Regions from separate parts of the Polaribacter sp. 11A2H genome, predicted to be linked through region 1. Evidence: riboswitches for the same ligand, from Rfam matches in the RefSeq annotation. Region 1 holds a riboswitch; the other holds the start of a gene.
The links. Region 1 has a riboswitch for cobalamin ahead of GQS58_RS08675 (TonB-dependent receptor plug domain-containing protein). Riboswitches for the same ligand answer to the same signal wherever they lie in the genome.
Positions count from the first base shown of each region.

Region 2: another riboswitch for cobalamin. It lies ahead of GQS58_RS02090 (TonB-dependent receptor); the one in region 1 lies ahead of GQS58_RS08675 (TonB-dependent receptor plug domain-containing protein).

Region 1 is NZ_WTLD01000005.1:242,474-250,351, reverse strand. It holds gene GQS58_RS08685 (DUF3307 domain-containing protein) at 1-133, shown strand, start outside; gene GQS58_RS08680 (hypothetical protein) at 137-649, shown strand; gene GQS58_RS08675 (TonB-dependent receptor plug domain-containing protein) at 710-2,647, opposite strand; cobalamin riboswitch at 2,794-3,004, opposite strand; gene GQS58_RS08670 (bifunctional adenosylcobinamide kinase/adenosylcobinamide-phosphate guanylyltransferase) at 3,275-3,778, shown strand; gene cobT (nicotinate-nucleotide--dimethylbenzimidazole phosphoribosyltransferase) at 3,782-4,819, shown strand; gene GQS58_RS08660 (adenosylcobinamide-GDP ribazoletransferase) at 4,824-5,591, shown strand; gene cobC (alpha-ribazole phosphatase) at 5,576-6,103, shown strand; gene GQS58_RS08650 (ABC transporter substrate-binding protein) at 6,105-7,217, shown strand; gene GQS58_RS08645 (cobalamin adenosyltransferase) at 7,247-7,807, shown strand.
Region 2 is NZ_WTLD01000001.1:485,039-492,916, forward strand. It holds gene cobA (uroporphyrinogen-III C-methyltransferase) at 1-367, opposite strand, end outside; gene GQS58_RS02085 ((2Fe-2S) ferredoxin domain-containing protein) at 364-1,170, opposite strand; gene GQS58_RS02090 (TonB-dependent receptor) at 1,174-3,429, opposite strand; cobalamin riboswitch at 3,511-3,701, opposite strand; gene GQS58_RS02095 (AAA family ATPase) at 3,740-4,276, opposite strand; gene cbiB (adenosylcobinamide-phosphate synthase CbiB) at 4,278-5,210, opposite strand; gene GQS58_RS02105 (pyridoxal phosphate-dependent aminotransferase) at 5,201-6,208, opposite strand; gene GQS58_RS02110 (cobyric acid synthase) at 6,202-7,665, opposite strand.

The DNA of each region.
Region 1 (7,878 bases):
TTTTAGATTTGGAGATTTAACATCATCTAAAGACAGAAAATTAACGGAATATATTTTAATTGGTACTTTATTAAGTTTTGGTATTGCTATCTTTTTAGGAGTATTATATTTGTACACTTTAAAATTCATCTAATTTATGGAAGATAAACTAATAGAAAGCATTGCATATATTCTACCCGCTACTGTTACCAGTTTCGTTGCTTATTATATATTTAATAGATTGATAATAAAGCTAAATTCTGATGAAAAAACAGCGTTATTATCTCAAAGAAAAAAAGAAGCTTTACCTATAAAACTACAAGCTTACGAAAGAATGTTGTTGTTTTGTGAGCGTATTAATCCTGTTAAAATGTTGGTGAGAATTAAACCAATTACAGAGGATACGCAAGATTATTTACAATTGTTGATTGCAAATATAGACCAAGAGTTTGAACATAATTTAGTGCAGCAAATGTATATTACAGACGATACTTGGACAGCAGTTGTGGCTACAAAAAATACCATTATTAATAAATTAAGACAAGTTGCAGAAACGGCAGAAACTGCCAATGAACTGCGGGAAAAGGTGATTATCGATTACTCTAAAACATTACCGCCAACGGATACTGCTATTGGTTTTATTAAAAATGAAGTAAAAAAACTGTTATAAAAAAAAGACCATCTAAACAGATGGTCTTTTTCTTCTTTCAGAAATAGCAAATTCCCCTTTTTAAAACTGAAGCCTTACTCCTAATTTAAAGTTTCTACCACGTGTAGAAAACCCTAAAATATCATCGTAATCTTCGTCTAAAATATTTGTAACTCCACCAAATAAAGTTACAGTGTCTTCTAATAATTTATAATTAGCCGCAAAATCTAATACTTGGTAACTTGTTAAAGTAACATCTTCCCCTGCAGTTCCAAAAGAACCATATCTATCAAAAATACTTCTATCACCTACATTTTTATAAGTAATATTGAAGAATGTATTTTTTAAGACATCCAAATCTAAACCTGCTACAAATTTATTTGCAGGAATATAATCGTTAAAATCTTCTGTATTATCTTTATCAACATACGTATAAGAAGCATTAACAGTTAAAAAACTAAGAGGTGTAATATTCGTATTTATTTCAAAACCACTAGCATCTGAAGAACCATTACCGTATTTAAAAGTAGCATTATCATAAATAATTGCATCTTCTTCTTTTCTATTAAAATAAACAGCATCAAACTGAAGCCAATCTTTATAATTTACATCAAAACCAGCTTCAAAAGTTTCATTAGATTCTGGTTTTAAATCTAAATTACCAGAAAAACCATCATACAATTGATACAAACTTGGTGTAATAAATGCTGTACTATAAGAAGTTAATAATTTTAAAGAAGCATTTTCATTTTTTAAAACTGAGTATGCAAGGTTTCCATCATAAACAGCATGATTACCATATACATTATGAATATTTAATCGTCCACCTACATTGGCACTTAAACCAAAATCTGTTATATACACTACACTTGCATAAGGATCTACAGTATTAAAATTTGCAATTCCTTTTTTAATTTCTGCAAAAGGAGTTACCGAATTATTACTATGTATTTGGTAATTTAAACCTGTAATTAATTGAATTTTACCGTCTTTAAAATCATATCTATTTACTAAATCTAAATTTACACTTCTACCAACAAATTCGTAGTTGTCTAAAGTACCCGCAAAAGAATTGAATTGCTCTAAATTTCTTTCTACCACATTTGCAGAAGCTAATAAGTAAACTTCTCCTTTATTATAAGTGTATTTTGGTTTTACACCAACTCTAAACTGCTCTTGATCTCCAGTATTTACATCACTATCAGAAAAAGCCCCTGCATCAAAATCATAATCAAAAACATCATAATTTAAGAAAGTCTCTATAGAAAACTTATCATTTACTGCATAACCTAATTTTAACAACGCATTTTTGCTATAAAAACTATCATTTTCATAAACAGCATTTGTTTTACTTTTTGCAGCAGACATTCCGTCTGTTCCAGTAATACTAAAAGAACCTAAGAAATTAAGTTTCCCTAAAGTACCGTTTAAACTTACGTTTTGGTTGTTATCAGATAATCCGCTTCCTTTAACATTTGCAGTATTATTTGTACCAATACTTGTTTCAAAAGAACCAGAAATATTATCTTCTGATGCTTTCTTTAAAACAACATTAATAACTGCAGTAGCTGCTCCAGAACCGTATAATGTAGATGATGCTCCTTTTAAAATTTCAATAGACTCTATTTGACTAACGGCTAATAAACGTAAATCGAATTGTTGATTAATTGCAGATTGATCTGTAACTGGCACACCATCAATTAAAACTAAAACTTGCCTATTTCTTCCTCCTCTAATATTAATACTTCTTGGTTCTGATGCATTAGAATTTACACCTCTAACATCAATACCAACAACATTATTTAGGATTTCAATAACATTTTTACCAGCATTTTGTTGCAATTCTTTTTGAGTAATTTTCTGAATTACCTTACCAGTATTCTCTTTTTTTAGATTAAATTTTGTAGCTGTAACAACAACTTCGTCTAAAGCCTCTACTTTTTCTTTTTGCTGTGCAAAAAGATTTGTGCTAGCAAAACTACATGCCAAAACACCAACAATTAATAATTGTTTTTTCATTTTTAATGATTTAATTTAAGTCTTCTTCTTTTACAAGAAAACAATAATGATTACTCCTTGTTAAACAAGGAATCTAAATAAATCAGGTAAATTTGTGTACAAAATAGAATTAGTACATAAACCTTTATCCCGAAAGTTTTAATTGTTAAAATGTATCAAATCTAGGCAGGTATCCTGGCTTGCGTCTTGTAATTTGTCTTCCCATTTTTATACTGAATATATTTTCAATAATTAAACAGTGACTTAAAGATAATTACAAGCTTAATAACTTACAGTTGCGGGAACAGCTTCGGTGTTAAACCGAATTCCCTTTTAATTTGTTCTCAAAAAAACAAAACCTAAATTCTTCACAAATGTAGATTATTTCTAATTACTAGAATCTAATAATTAATAAATTTTCAGCTTAATTCATTCCAAAATTCTAAGTATTCTCAGAAAATCAATTTAAGAAAATATTCTATTTATATAACGTCCACATTTCTTAAATCTTTATAAAATAACTGCTTTAAAAATTCTCGATAACTTTAGGTATAAATCATAAAAGAAAAGCAATTTAAATACTATTTAAGATATTCTTTCCTTTTTAAAAAAATGTTTACAACCTTTGTCTTTATATATTTTTAAATTATGATTCATTATATTTCTGGCGGAGAACGATCTGGTAAAAGTAGTTACGCCCAAAAAATAGCTGAAGAAATTTCTAAAAACCCCTTTTATTTGGCAACTTCTAGAATTTGGGATGAAGGTTTTAAAACAAGAGTAGAAAGGCACATTTCTGATAGAGACAAACGCTGGACAACCATTGAGGAAGAAAAAAATATTAGTGCTGTTATTGTTGATAAATCTACTGTAGTGGTAGACTGCGTAACATTATGGTTAACAAACTTTTATGTTGACACTAAATATGATGTAGAAGAATCTTTAAAATTAGCCAAACAAGAAATAGAAAAACTAGTAGAAATTGATGCTACTATTATCATTATTTCTAATGAAATTGGTATGGGATTACATGCAACTACAGAATCTGGAAGAAAATTTACAGAACTACAAGGCTGGATGAATCAATTTATTGCAAAAAAAGCAGATAAAGCAACTTTTATGGTTTCTGGATTGCCCTTAAAATTAAAATAAAACATGATTTCAAAAATTACACCTCTTTCTAAAGAAATAATAAATACTCTTCAAAAAAAGATAGATTTTAAAACAAAACCTATCGGAGCTTTAGGTATGTTAGAAGATATTGCTATTAAAATTGGTAGCATACAAAACACATTAACACCTAAAATTACAACACCAACAATTGTTGTTTTTGCTGCAGATCATGGAATTACAAAAACAAAAAAGGTAAGTCCATATCCGCAAGAAGTAACGCAACAAATGGTGCTAAATTTCTTAAACGGAGGTGCTGCAATTAATGTTTTTTGTAAACAAAACAATATCAATTTAAAAATTGTTGATGCTGGTGTAAATGCAGATTTCACCCCAAATAATCAATTAATATCTACTAAAATAGCAAAAGGAACCAAAGATTTTTCTACTGAAAAAGCGATGACAATTACAGAATGTAATACTGCGCTAGAAAAAGGAAAAGAAATTGTAAACACTCTATTTAAAGAGAACTGTAATACCATTGGTTTTGGAGAAATGGGGATTGGAAACACTTCTTCCGCAGCACTTTTAATGAGTTATTTTACAGCCGTTAACATTGAGAATTGTGTGGGGAAAGGAACAGGTTTAAATGATCAAGGTCTTCAACAAAAAAAGATTGTTTTAAGACAAGTATACGATAAACATTCATTAACAATACATTCACCAATAGATGCACTTACTGCTTTTGGTGGCTTCGAAATTGTAATGATTACGGGTGCCATTTTAGAAGCAGCGGCTTTAAAAATGACAATTCTAATTGACGGATTTATTGTTACAGCTGCCTTGTTAGCTGCTTTTGCTATTGATAAAAATGTACTTGATTACTGTCTTTTTACACATTCTTCCGGAGAACAAGGGCATCAAAAAATATTAAATCACTTAAATGTAAAACCTATTTTAAATTTAGGTTTACGTTTAGGAGAAGGAACAGGAGCTGCGGTTGCACTGCCTATTATTCAATCTTCGGTGCTATTTTTAAACGAAATGGCTACTTTTGAAAGCGCCAATATCAGCGAAGCTTAAAGCTATGAAAAAAGAAATTCATTATTTTTTAACAGCCATATTATTCTTTACAAGAATACCTTGCCCAAAATGGGTCGGGCATTCCTCTGAAATGCTAAATAAAAGTAACCGATACTTTTCTTTAGTAGGTATTTTAGTAGGATCTATTGCTGCTTTGGTTTACTACTTGGCAACGTTTATTTTTACTCCGGAAATTTCTATAATTTTAAGTATGATTTCTTCTATTTTGACAACTGGAGCTTTTCATGAAGATGGTTTTGCCGATTCTTGCGATGGTTTTGGAGGTGGCTGGACCAAAGAAAAAATCTTACTAATCATGAAAGATTCCAGATTAGGAACTTTTGGAGTTATAGGATTATTTTCAATTCTTTTATTAAAATTTGCAGCAATACAAGCGCTTAGTTCATCTGCTATAAACATTCCTTTACTTATTATTTCTGGTCATGCCATTAGTCGTTTTATTGCTACTATCCTACTCTACACGCATCCGTATGTAAGAGATATTGAAACTTCTAAAATAAAGCCGACAACAACACAAATGAGTACAAAATCTTTAGTGATTTCTTTCTTTTTTGGAATTTTACCTCTTTTCTTTTTTCAAAACTACAGAGTATTTCTATGTCTTATACCTTTATTAATAACGTATTGGTATGTAGCTCGTTTTTTTAAGAAATGGATTGGTGGACAAACAGGAGATTGTGCGGGTGCTTTGCAACAAGTTGCAGAAGTTATTTTTTATCTTTTTATACTCGTTTTATGGAGATTATATTAATTAGACATACAACTCCCAAAATAGCAAAAGGAATTTGCTACGGACAAGCGGATCTTGATGTTACTGATACTTTTTTAGAGGAAATTAAACCTATTTTAAAGAAAGTTTCTACTTATGATGCTGAAACTGTTTATTATAGTAGTCCGCTTAAAAGGTGTAAAAAACTTGCAGAAAAACTTTCGGATACTGTTCTTTTTGATGATCGTCTAAAAGAATTAGATTTTGGAGATTGGGAACTACAAAACTGGAACGATATCAATAAAACTGAATTAGATATTTGGATGAATGACTTTGTAAGGGTTGCTGTAACAAATGGCGAATCATATTTAGATTTACATGCTAGAACTACAAATTTTCTTTTAGAAATAAGCAAGCAAAAACACAAAAAGGTTGTTATTATAACGCATGCAGGTGTTATGAGAAGTTTGCATTCTTTTATCAATAAAATCCCTTTAGAAAAATCTTTTGATTTAAAATTACAATACGCACAAGTTTTAGAAATAAATTATTAAAATGAAACATCTTTTAGCTTTCTTAATTATAAGTAGTCTCTTCTTTTCTTGTCAAAAAAAAGCAAATCAAGCAACAGTAAAAACAACGCTAAAAAGCACCATAAAGTATGCAAAAGGTTTTGACATAATTACAATAGGTAATCAGAAAAAATTGGTAATAAAAAAACCGTATCAAAACTCTAAAGAAGAATTTACCTACCTACTTGGCGATAAAACGGATTTAAGTAAAAATGAATTAAAAATCCCTATTAAAAACATCGTGGTTACAAGTACTACCCATATATCAATGTTAGAACAAATTGGTGCAGAAAAGTATTTAACAGGGTTTCCACAAACAAAATTTATTTCATCAGAAAAAACTAGAAAACGTATTGCTGATGGTAAGGTTGTTGAGTTAGGTAGTGAACGATCTATGAACACAGAAAAACTACTAGAATTAGCACCAAATCTCGTCATTGGTTTTGGCTTAAATGGTAATAATAAAACATATAAAACGATTATGAGAAACGGAATTCCTGTTATTTATAATGGAGATTGGTTAGAAGATACTCCTTTAGGTCGCGCAGAATGGATTAAGTTTTTTGGTGTTTTATTCAACAAAGAAAAAGAAGCAGACAGTATTTTTAACGTTATTGAGTCTAATTATTTAGCTGTGAAAAAAATAGCTTTAAAATCAAAAACTATTCCCACTATTATTTCTGGAAATTTATTTAAAGATACCTGGTATATGCCAGCTGGTAAAAGTTTTATTGCTACTTATTTTAAAGATGCCAACACAAATTATATATGGAAAAACACACAAGGAAATGGTAGCTTACCTTTAAGTATAGAAAGTGTTTTAGACAAGGGAAAAGATGCCGATTTTTGGATTGGTTGTGGTTTATTTGAAAGCAGAGAAGAAATGTTAAGATCTAATCAATCTTACAATTCTTTTAATACTTTTAAGAATAAAAACGTATATACCTATGCCACTAATAAAGGAATAACGGGCGGACTTATTTACTTTGAAAAAGCTCCTGTAAGACCAGATTTACTTTTAAAAGACATAATAAAAATTACGCACCCAAATTTGTTGCCAAATTATAGCTTAACTTTCTTCGCAAAAATGAATTAAATTAAGTTTCTATAAAAATAATAATTTTAATGAAAAAATTACGTCCAAAATCTAACATAGATGAGCTTTGTTATCCTTTTATATATGAAGATTCTTCTCTTTGCGATTATGAAATAGAAACAGATCAACTAACTCGTTCAGTAGCTTGGGCTATTAACGAACTCTCTGTTTTAATCTTAAATTACCCTAATAGCGAAGAACTAAAAAAACTAGAAAAAGAATTAAACTGGTTAGTACCTCTTTGCTACCATCTTAATGGTTCGATAAGAGGGAAATTAGCTATTACAGAAAATGATCATCAACAATTATTAGATCATTATAGAAAGATGAAGTTAATAGTTGAAGATACTATTTCTGGTTTTGTTTTACCTGGAGGAAAATCTCCTGTAGGTATTTTGAATCAGTGTTCTTCACTTTCAAAGAAGGCCGTTAGATTAATGGTAATTATACACAATAATGAAAACAAAGAAGTTGCCGATATTTTACCAAAATTCGCAAATTTACTTTGTAACTATTTTTTTACCGCCACAATTCTAATCAATAAAGTAACTGGTTTTAAAGAAACTCCTTTTGTTAGTAAGAGTTATTAATTTATAGTAAAATTACATTTCATTTTTATTCGAATCAAACTCATTTCCATCGATAATCTAATAAAACCATT
Region 2 (7,878 bases), on a different contig from region 1:
CGTCTATAAGGCTATTTGTATTTTGATACACAGAAGTAGAACTTACAAAAATTACCTTTGTAGTTGCGGCAGTATTTTTTATAATTTGCGCTATCTGAAGCGGATGTATGGTCTCAATATTATCAATCCGCTTTGGCGGAAAATTGATGATTAAAGTTGAGGTTTCATGGATAAAAGATGCCCAATCACCAATAATTTTATCAGCTTCAACTTTTATTCTATCTGATTGAAACGCATATTTAGACAATGGTTTTAAACGACCAAGTGTTGTGGTACTACCATTTACGGAGTAGCCACTTTTTTGAAGTTGTAAAGCCAATGGTAATCCCAACCAACCTAAACCTAATATAGAGATGTTCTTATTCATAGTGATATTAAATCTTGACTCGCGTTTTGTAACTGAATTTTAGTACAATATTTCCAAGCCAAATTATCTATAGAATCAAAGTTAATGATTCCTATAACTTCTCCAAACTTATTTTTAAAACGGATACCTGTTTGGTTTATTTTTTTTTGATAAAAATACTCTGTACTAGAAATTTTTGATTTTTGTAATTCCTTATCTTCTTTTGGTACACCAGCAATGGTTAGTGGTATACAATCGGTTGCTGTTTCTAATTCTAACGTGTATGTTTTAGCATAATTTGCGGCAGTTATTTCTGTAAACGGCATTGCTTTTAGATGTGCCATTTTAAGTGTTACACCTTTGGGGTTTTCTAATAAGTATAAGAATAAAGGATACAAATATTGATCGGAGCTAAAGCCTTTTGTTATAAAACATTCCCCTAATTCTTTGTCGTCTTTTAATTCGAAAGGTTTGGGTTTAAATGGCGCTATTTCTCTATTAGATTTTAGCGCATCCCATTCCTTTTTATATAATAAATTAGCTTCAACGGGTAAGTTTTTATCAATATGACTTTTTACAATAGGAATAATTTTATCAGCAGTTAGTTCTTTGTACCAATATTCACCTGGATTTACAATACAAGTAGGTGCGTCTTCACATCTTCCATTACATCTGGTTTTAATAGTATGTACAGTATCCCAAAGATCATTATTACGTAAATAAGCTCTTGCAGCTCTTACTACTTTTTCTGATCCTGCTTTTTGGCAAGAGCCTCCGTCGCAGAATAAAAAAGTATGTGTTGTATTGGCTATATTTTTACCCATAATTTAAAAGAAATAAGTTAGATTTAATTTAGCTAAAAACGGAGTTCCTGGTGTAAAATGAATATCATCTACAGGCGCTAATTCTCCTTGTAATTGTGACGAGTCGTAAAAAACAGCTTCTCTCCAACTAGTGTCAAATAAGTTTTCAATAGAAATTCCTATTGTATATTTAGAAGTTGTATAATTAACAACAGCATCTACAATAAAATAATCTTGTGCTATTATAGATGCGTCTTCGGTTAAAGGACGTTCTCCTAAGTAGCGATAACGTAGCGATGCTTTAATTCCGTTTTGTAAACGTAAAGTAGCACCACCAGTAGTGGTAAAACGAGGCGCACTCGGAATTTTATTATCCCCTTTAGGGGCATCTAATAAAGTACCGTAACTATAATTTAAATCTGTATCTAGCCAAAAGTAGGGCAGCGGTTGGTATCTAAAAGAAGCCTCACTACCTAAACGTTTAGATCTTCCTTTGTTTTCGAACTCGAAACCATCAGACACAAATACAAATTCGGCATCACTTTGTAAATAATATGAAGTTAAATTACCTATAAAATTATCACCTATTTTAAATTCAGTCCCTAAGTCATACCCAATTGCTTTTGGCAAAGGATTTATACTCTTGTTTTTTACTGCGGCATTTGCATAATTAGAATGAAAACCAGTGCTTGCTTTTGCATAAAATTGAAGATCTTCTGTAGCGTCGTAAAACAGACTTAGTTTAGGGCTTAGTTTAAAAGCGGTTGTACTTCCTTGTTGCGGAGTTGGTATAATTTCTGTTACATTAAAGTCGAAATAATCTGCTCTTAACCCCGCTAAAACCGTTAATTTATTAGTAATTTGTATTCTTTCTTTAATAAATGCAGCGTAATTGGTTTCTTTAATTTTAAACCTATTTACATTTTCTAATAATTCTCTGCCAATAGTATGATTTAAACCAATGTAATTGTGATTATGTTTTGCAGACCAACCAAAGGTTGTGGTACTATTAGGTATTTCTAAAATGTTGTTTATGGCTATATTTCCTTTATAAGCAAAGACATCTCTGTTTTCTTGTTGATGAATCATATCTCCATGAACAGGATCGTTTTGAAAGAATGAAAAATTAGAAAACAAATTGTAGGTATTAGATACATAATACAACTGATTAATAAGCGTTGTATTGTTAGATAATGTAGAATTTAACTGTGCATTTACGTGTATTCTTTTAGTATCGCCACCTTCTTTATCATCAATAGCACCATATTTAGTTATAAGCCCGCTTTTTACAGCACGTAAAGGAATTTGTCCAGAAGCATTCCAATCACTATGAAAAGTAGAAAGAGAGGTTTTTAATTGATGTTTATCCGATAGGGAAATACTATATTTAGTAAAAGTATTTAAACGCCTAAGTTTTTGATTACTTTCAAAAAAACTGTTATTGTAAGTCCCTTCAATTGCTATATAAGCACTTTCATCATTTTTAGTTAAAAAATTCTTTTGATCTATAAGAGAAACCATTGCCAGAGCTCTTGTAAAATCATATTGACCATATTCTAGTTTTACAAAATTGCGATGTAGTTTGTCTTTGGTTGTAAATTTTGCAGCACCAGAAACAGCAAAGTTACCTAAAGAAGTTTCATGTGGTCCTTTGTAGTAATCTGCATTCTGAACCGTTTCTGGAATTAAAAAATGTAAATCGGCATACCCTTGTCCGTGTGCATGCGAACTTAAATTAATTCCAATATCATCTACCAAAACAGCAAAGTCAGTTCCATGATCATTATCAAAACCTCTAAGAAAAATTTGTTCTGCTTTTCCGCCACCTGCATGTTGGGCTATAAATAAACCAGGAACCGTTTTTAGAAAATCTTGCGAACTACTAATAGGTATTAATTGCAATGATATTTTAGAAACCTTATGAACACCTAGTTTTTTTTCGTCTTTAGAACTGATAATAATTTCAGAAAGTTCTGTAGTTTCTCTATCTAAAACAATAGCTAAATTGTTGGTTCCTTTTTTTAAGGTAATTGTCTTTTCTATATAGCCTTCTAACAAAAATGTTAGATTTATAGGTGCTTTTACAGCCGTAATAGAAAAGTTTCCTCTTTCATCAGTTGTTGTTAATACTGTTTTTCCGCTTGTTAAAATACGAACTTGAGAGATTGCTAACTGTGTTTCTGCATCAGTTATTTTACCTTTAATGGCCTTTTTTTGTGAGAATATGGGCAATGAAAAACACATAGCCCATACGCTGCATAAAATCAATTTTTTGTACATTTAAAAATGATGTTAAGCAGGTAAGGAAAGAAAATATGAAATAAACATAATTTTCTAACTCTTTACCCGAGAGTTAATATTATAAATTATTATCATAGTGGCAGGTCTCCTGACTCAACTTTATATTCATTTACCTTCCCATAGTCTTACTACAGTGGTTTACTTAATGAGTACTTTATAAGTTTTACAGTTGCGGGAACAGTCTTGGATTTACACCAAATTCCCTTTTAATCTTTACGAAAACGTAAAAAACCATTTGATGCAGCGAAGGTAGTACTTTTTAAATGAGTTAACTAATAGTAAAAACGGATTAATTAACGATTTTTTTGATAAAATCTAAACGTTTAGAAATAGTTGTTTTAGGTAGACTTTTAATTGAAAACCCTAAATTAGTATAAGTTTCTACCAATAAATTATGTAGCTTTTTAGCATCTTCGAAAGATTGAAGACGTTGTGGATCTTCGGTATAAATTTCTTGCCAAGGCGGAAGCATAAAAACAGTAATGTGATAATGTTTTTTATAATTAAAATTTAAAAATTTAGAACAAATAGGATGTTTTTTTAATTTTAAATAAGCAATATTATCTGCTAAACCACGATCTACAAAAGTAATTTTATTGCTTTTTATATTTAATTCTGCTGTTATTTTTTGATAGACTAAATTGGTAAACCCAACAACATCTTGCCAAGGAGTCTTGTTTCCTTTTTGCTCTTGCTGAGAAGTAATTAATTTTCTAGAAACTTCTTCAAAGCAATTAAAGCCATCTGTACGAAGGCTATCTATCAAGGTCGTTTTTCCAGTACCAGGAGCACCTGTAATAATATATTTTTTTTGAAGCTTAGACATTTTAAAACAGTAATAAAATTGCAATACTTAAAAGACAAAATAAGATACTTACAGCATAATTAATTCGACTAGCAATTTTAATTTCTTCGTGTTTAATTATACGGTTGTTACTACCAATAAAAGGTTTTTTAAGTAATTTTCCGTGATAATAATTAGGCCCTCCAAACTGACAATCTAAAATATAAGCTAATGCAGCTTCTGGGTAACCAGCATTCGGACTACTATGTTTTTTACCTTCTTTAAAAACAAAAGAAATTCCGTTTACTTTTAATTGAACAAGTAACATTAATATAGCTGTAATTCTAGCCGGAATATAATTGGCAACATCATCTAATTTAGCCGCAAACTTACCAAAAGAGATATAACGATCGTTTTTATAACCAATCATAGAATCTAAAGTGTTTATCATTTTATAAGCCATTACCCCAGGAATCCCCAAAATTAAAAAGTAAAAAAGAGGTGCAATCACTCCGTCACTTAAGTTTTCTGACATGGTTTCTAAAGTAGCAACTCTAATTTGTTGTTCGCTTAAATTATTAGTTTCTCTACCTACAATCCAAGATAAACGTTTTCGTCCGGCTTCTAAACCTTCATTTTTGAGCGTATTAAAAACGGCATATCCTTCTTTTATCAATGTTTTGTTGGCAAGACAATAAAACAACATTATTATTGAAAACAAAATAGAAAGAATAGGGAAGTTGTACGCATTTAATAAACGAATAGTTAGGTAAGGAAATACAAAAGAAATACCAACCAATAGAATAGTTAATAGCGCACCTTTAAAGACTTTAGAAGCGCCTTTGTTTAATTTTTTTTCACCAAAAGAAATACTATTTCCGTAACCAACAATAAGGTGCGGTAATTTTTTAGGATCTCCAAAAATAGCATCTAAAGCAAAGGCAATTATTAAAATGTATATTGAGGTTACATCCATTTTTTTAAAGCTTCAATTAATATATTATTCGCTTTTTTGCTTTGAGTAGAAAGTCGAATATATTCTCCTTCTAAACCATTAAAATTAGTAGCATCTCTAATTAGAATTTGATGTTCTGTACTTAAATATTCTTTAAGTTTTTTTGCTGATGTATGCAGTAATTCAACTAAAAAATAAGAAGTAGTACTATCGCAAACTTTTACGCCTTCTATTGCGGTAAGTTGCTTTTTAAATAAGGCTGTTTCTTCTAATAACTCTGTACTATTAAATTGAAGCGTTTTGTAATTGTTAAAAATATATTCCCCTGCTTTTATTGCTAATAAATTTACACTCCAAGGCATTTTTAAAGCTAAGAGTTGTGTAATGTTTTCCGCATTAGAAACTACGTAACCAAGACGTAAACCAGGAATTGTAAATGTTTTGGTTAAAGAACGAACTACTATTAAATTGATGTATTTCTCTGTTAATGAAACAATAGATTCAACACTGTTTGTAAACTCAATATATGCTTCATCAATAATAAAAGTAGTATTTGGTTTTTGTTGAAAAAGAAGTTCTAATTCGCTTTTAGAAAAAATAGCTCCCGTAGGATTGTTTGGGTTGCATATAAAAATTAAGTCGGCATTTGTTTTATGTATTTCTGTTCTAGAAATTAACTCGTATTTTAATTTAAATATTTTACAAGCATCTTCATATTCAGAAAAAGTTGGTGCAATAATTGCTGCCTTTTTATCAGAAAAAAACTGAGCGATAAGATAAAAAGCTTCGGTTGCTCCGTTGGTAAATAAAAACTGTTCGTTTTTAAGGTTGAACTTTTTAGCAGCAAGAATATTCAATTCGTTTGCAGCAGGAGAAGGATAACTTTGTATTAAAGGAACGTGCTTTGAAACTTCATTAAGTAGCATTTCTGGACACCCTTTATAATATACGTTTGAGCTAAAATTATGTTTAATTTCTCCATCAATTAAATGAAGATCATCTCCGTGGCCGTTTAACATTCTTGTGCACTATTTTTTAGAATTGCTTCCATATCTAAGTTTTCATCAATCCAATCTGCTAATTTATCAAATTGTTGGGCTTTAAACTCCTTGTAGTTTATGGCTGTTGCGTCAGGGAATTTTAAATGTAGTAATTCGGTAACAACGTTTTGATTATCAAAAATACCATGAAGGTATGTCCCCCAACTTTTATTGCCATCAAAATAGCCTTCTTCTTTACCGTTTATAATATTTAAATGGTTGTTTTTTGGAACGGTAGTTTCTCCCATATGAATCTCATAACCAATACAAACCTCTTTAAAATCTTTAAACTGAAACTTACGTTGTACGGTTTGTTTTGTTTTGGAAAGAGTTGTATCAATTTGAAACAAACCTAAACCTTCTTCTGATTTTACATTACTTTCTACGGAAAAAGGATCTTTAACCGTTTTACCTAACATTTGATATCCACCACAAATTCCGATAACAGGAATGTGTTTGTATTGTTCTTTAATAATAGTATCTAAACCGTCTTTTTTTAAGGCGATTAAATCTTCAATCGTATTTTTTGTCCCCGGAATAATAATAATATCTGCTTTATTAATTTCCGAAGAATTTCTAGTAAAATAAAGGTTGATTAATGGTTCTTGTTCTAAAACCTGAAAATCTGTATAATTAGACATGTAATGAAGTCTAACAACCGCTATATTAAGTTTGTTTTCTTTTGCAGTTGTTGCTCTTCTATTTAAAGCAACAGAATCTTCTTCTTCTATAATAATATCTGTTGCGTAGGGTAAAACCCCTAAAATAGGAATACCTGTTAGTTCTTCTAGTTTCTTTTTTCCATCAACAAATAAAGAAGGATCGCCTCTAAATTTATTAATGATAATTCCTTTTACTAATTTACGTTCCCAATCTTCAAGTAGTTCAATAGTCCCATAAACACTACCAAACACACCGCCTTTGTCAATATCCGCTATTAAATAAACGCACGCATTTGCGGCGGCGGCCATTCGCATGTTTACAATATCTCTATGTTTTAAATTAAGCTCGCTAATGCTGCCTGCACCTTCCATTACAATTGGGTTGTGTTTAGAAGCTAATTGTTTAAACGATTTTTTAGCTTCTTCAAAAAGGTGTTTTTTATCATCTCCTAAAAAATATTCTTTAGCGGTTTGGTTACCAACTGGTTTTCCGTGTAAAATAATCTGAGATTTATTTACCGAAGATGGTTTTAATAAAATAGGATTCATTTCTACTGTTGGCGGAATTCCGCATGCTTCTGCTTGTACAGCTTGGGCTCTACCTATTTCTAAATTATCTGGTGTAGAAAAACTATTTAAAGACATGTTTTGCGCTTTAAATGGTGCGGGGTTATATCCTTTTTGTTTCAACCATCTGCAAATTCCAGTTGTTATCCAGCTTTTACCAACATCAGAGCCTGTGCCAACTAACATGATAGGTTGTAATTTTTGCATTCTAATTTTGTTTATTGTAGAAAACAAAAATATATAAATAATATAGACTTCGTATAGGGTTACCGATAAAGTTATTGCTAGAATTTTTTAATAATGTTGTTGTCTAGAGACAATTATAAAAATAATGATATAATTAGTCGTTTTTTATATTTATTGTATGAAAGTATAATCTGTAATATTTCTTTTTTTAGAAGTAATTTAGATTGAGTAGTG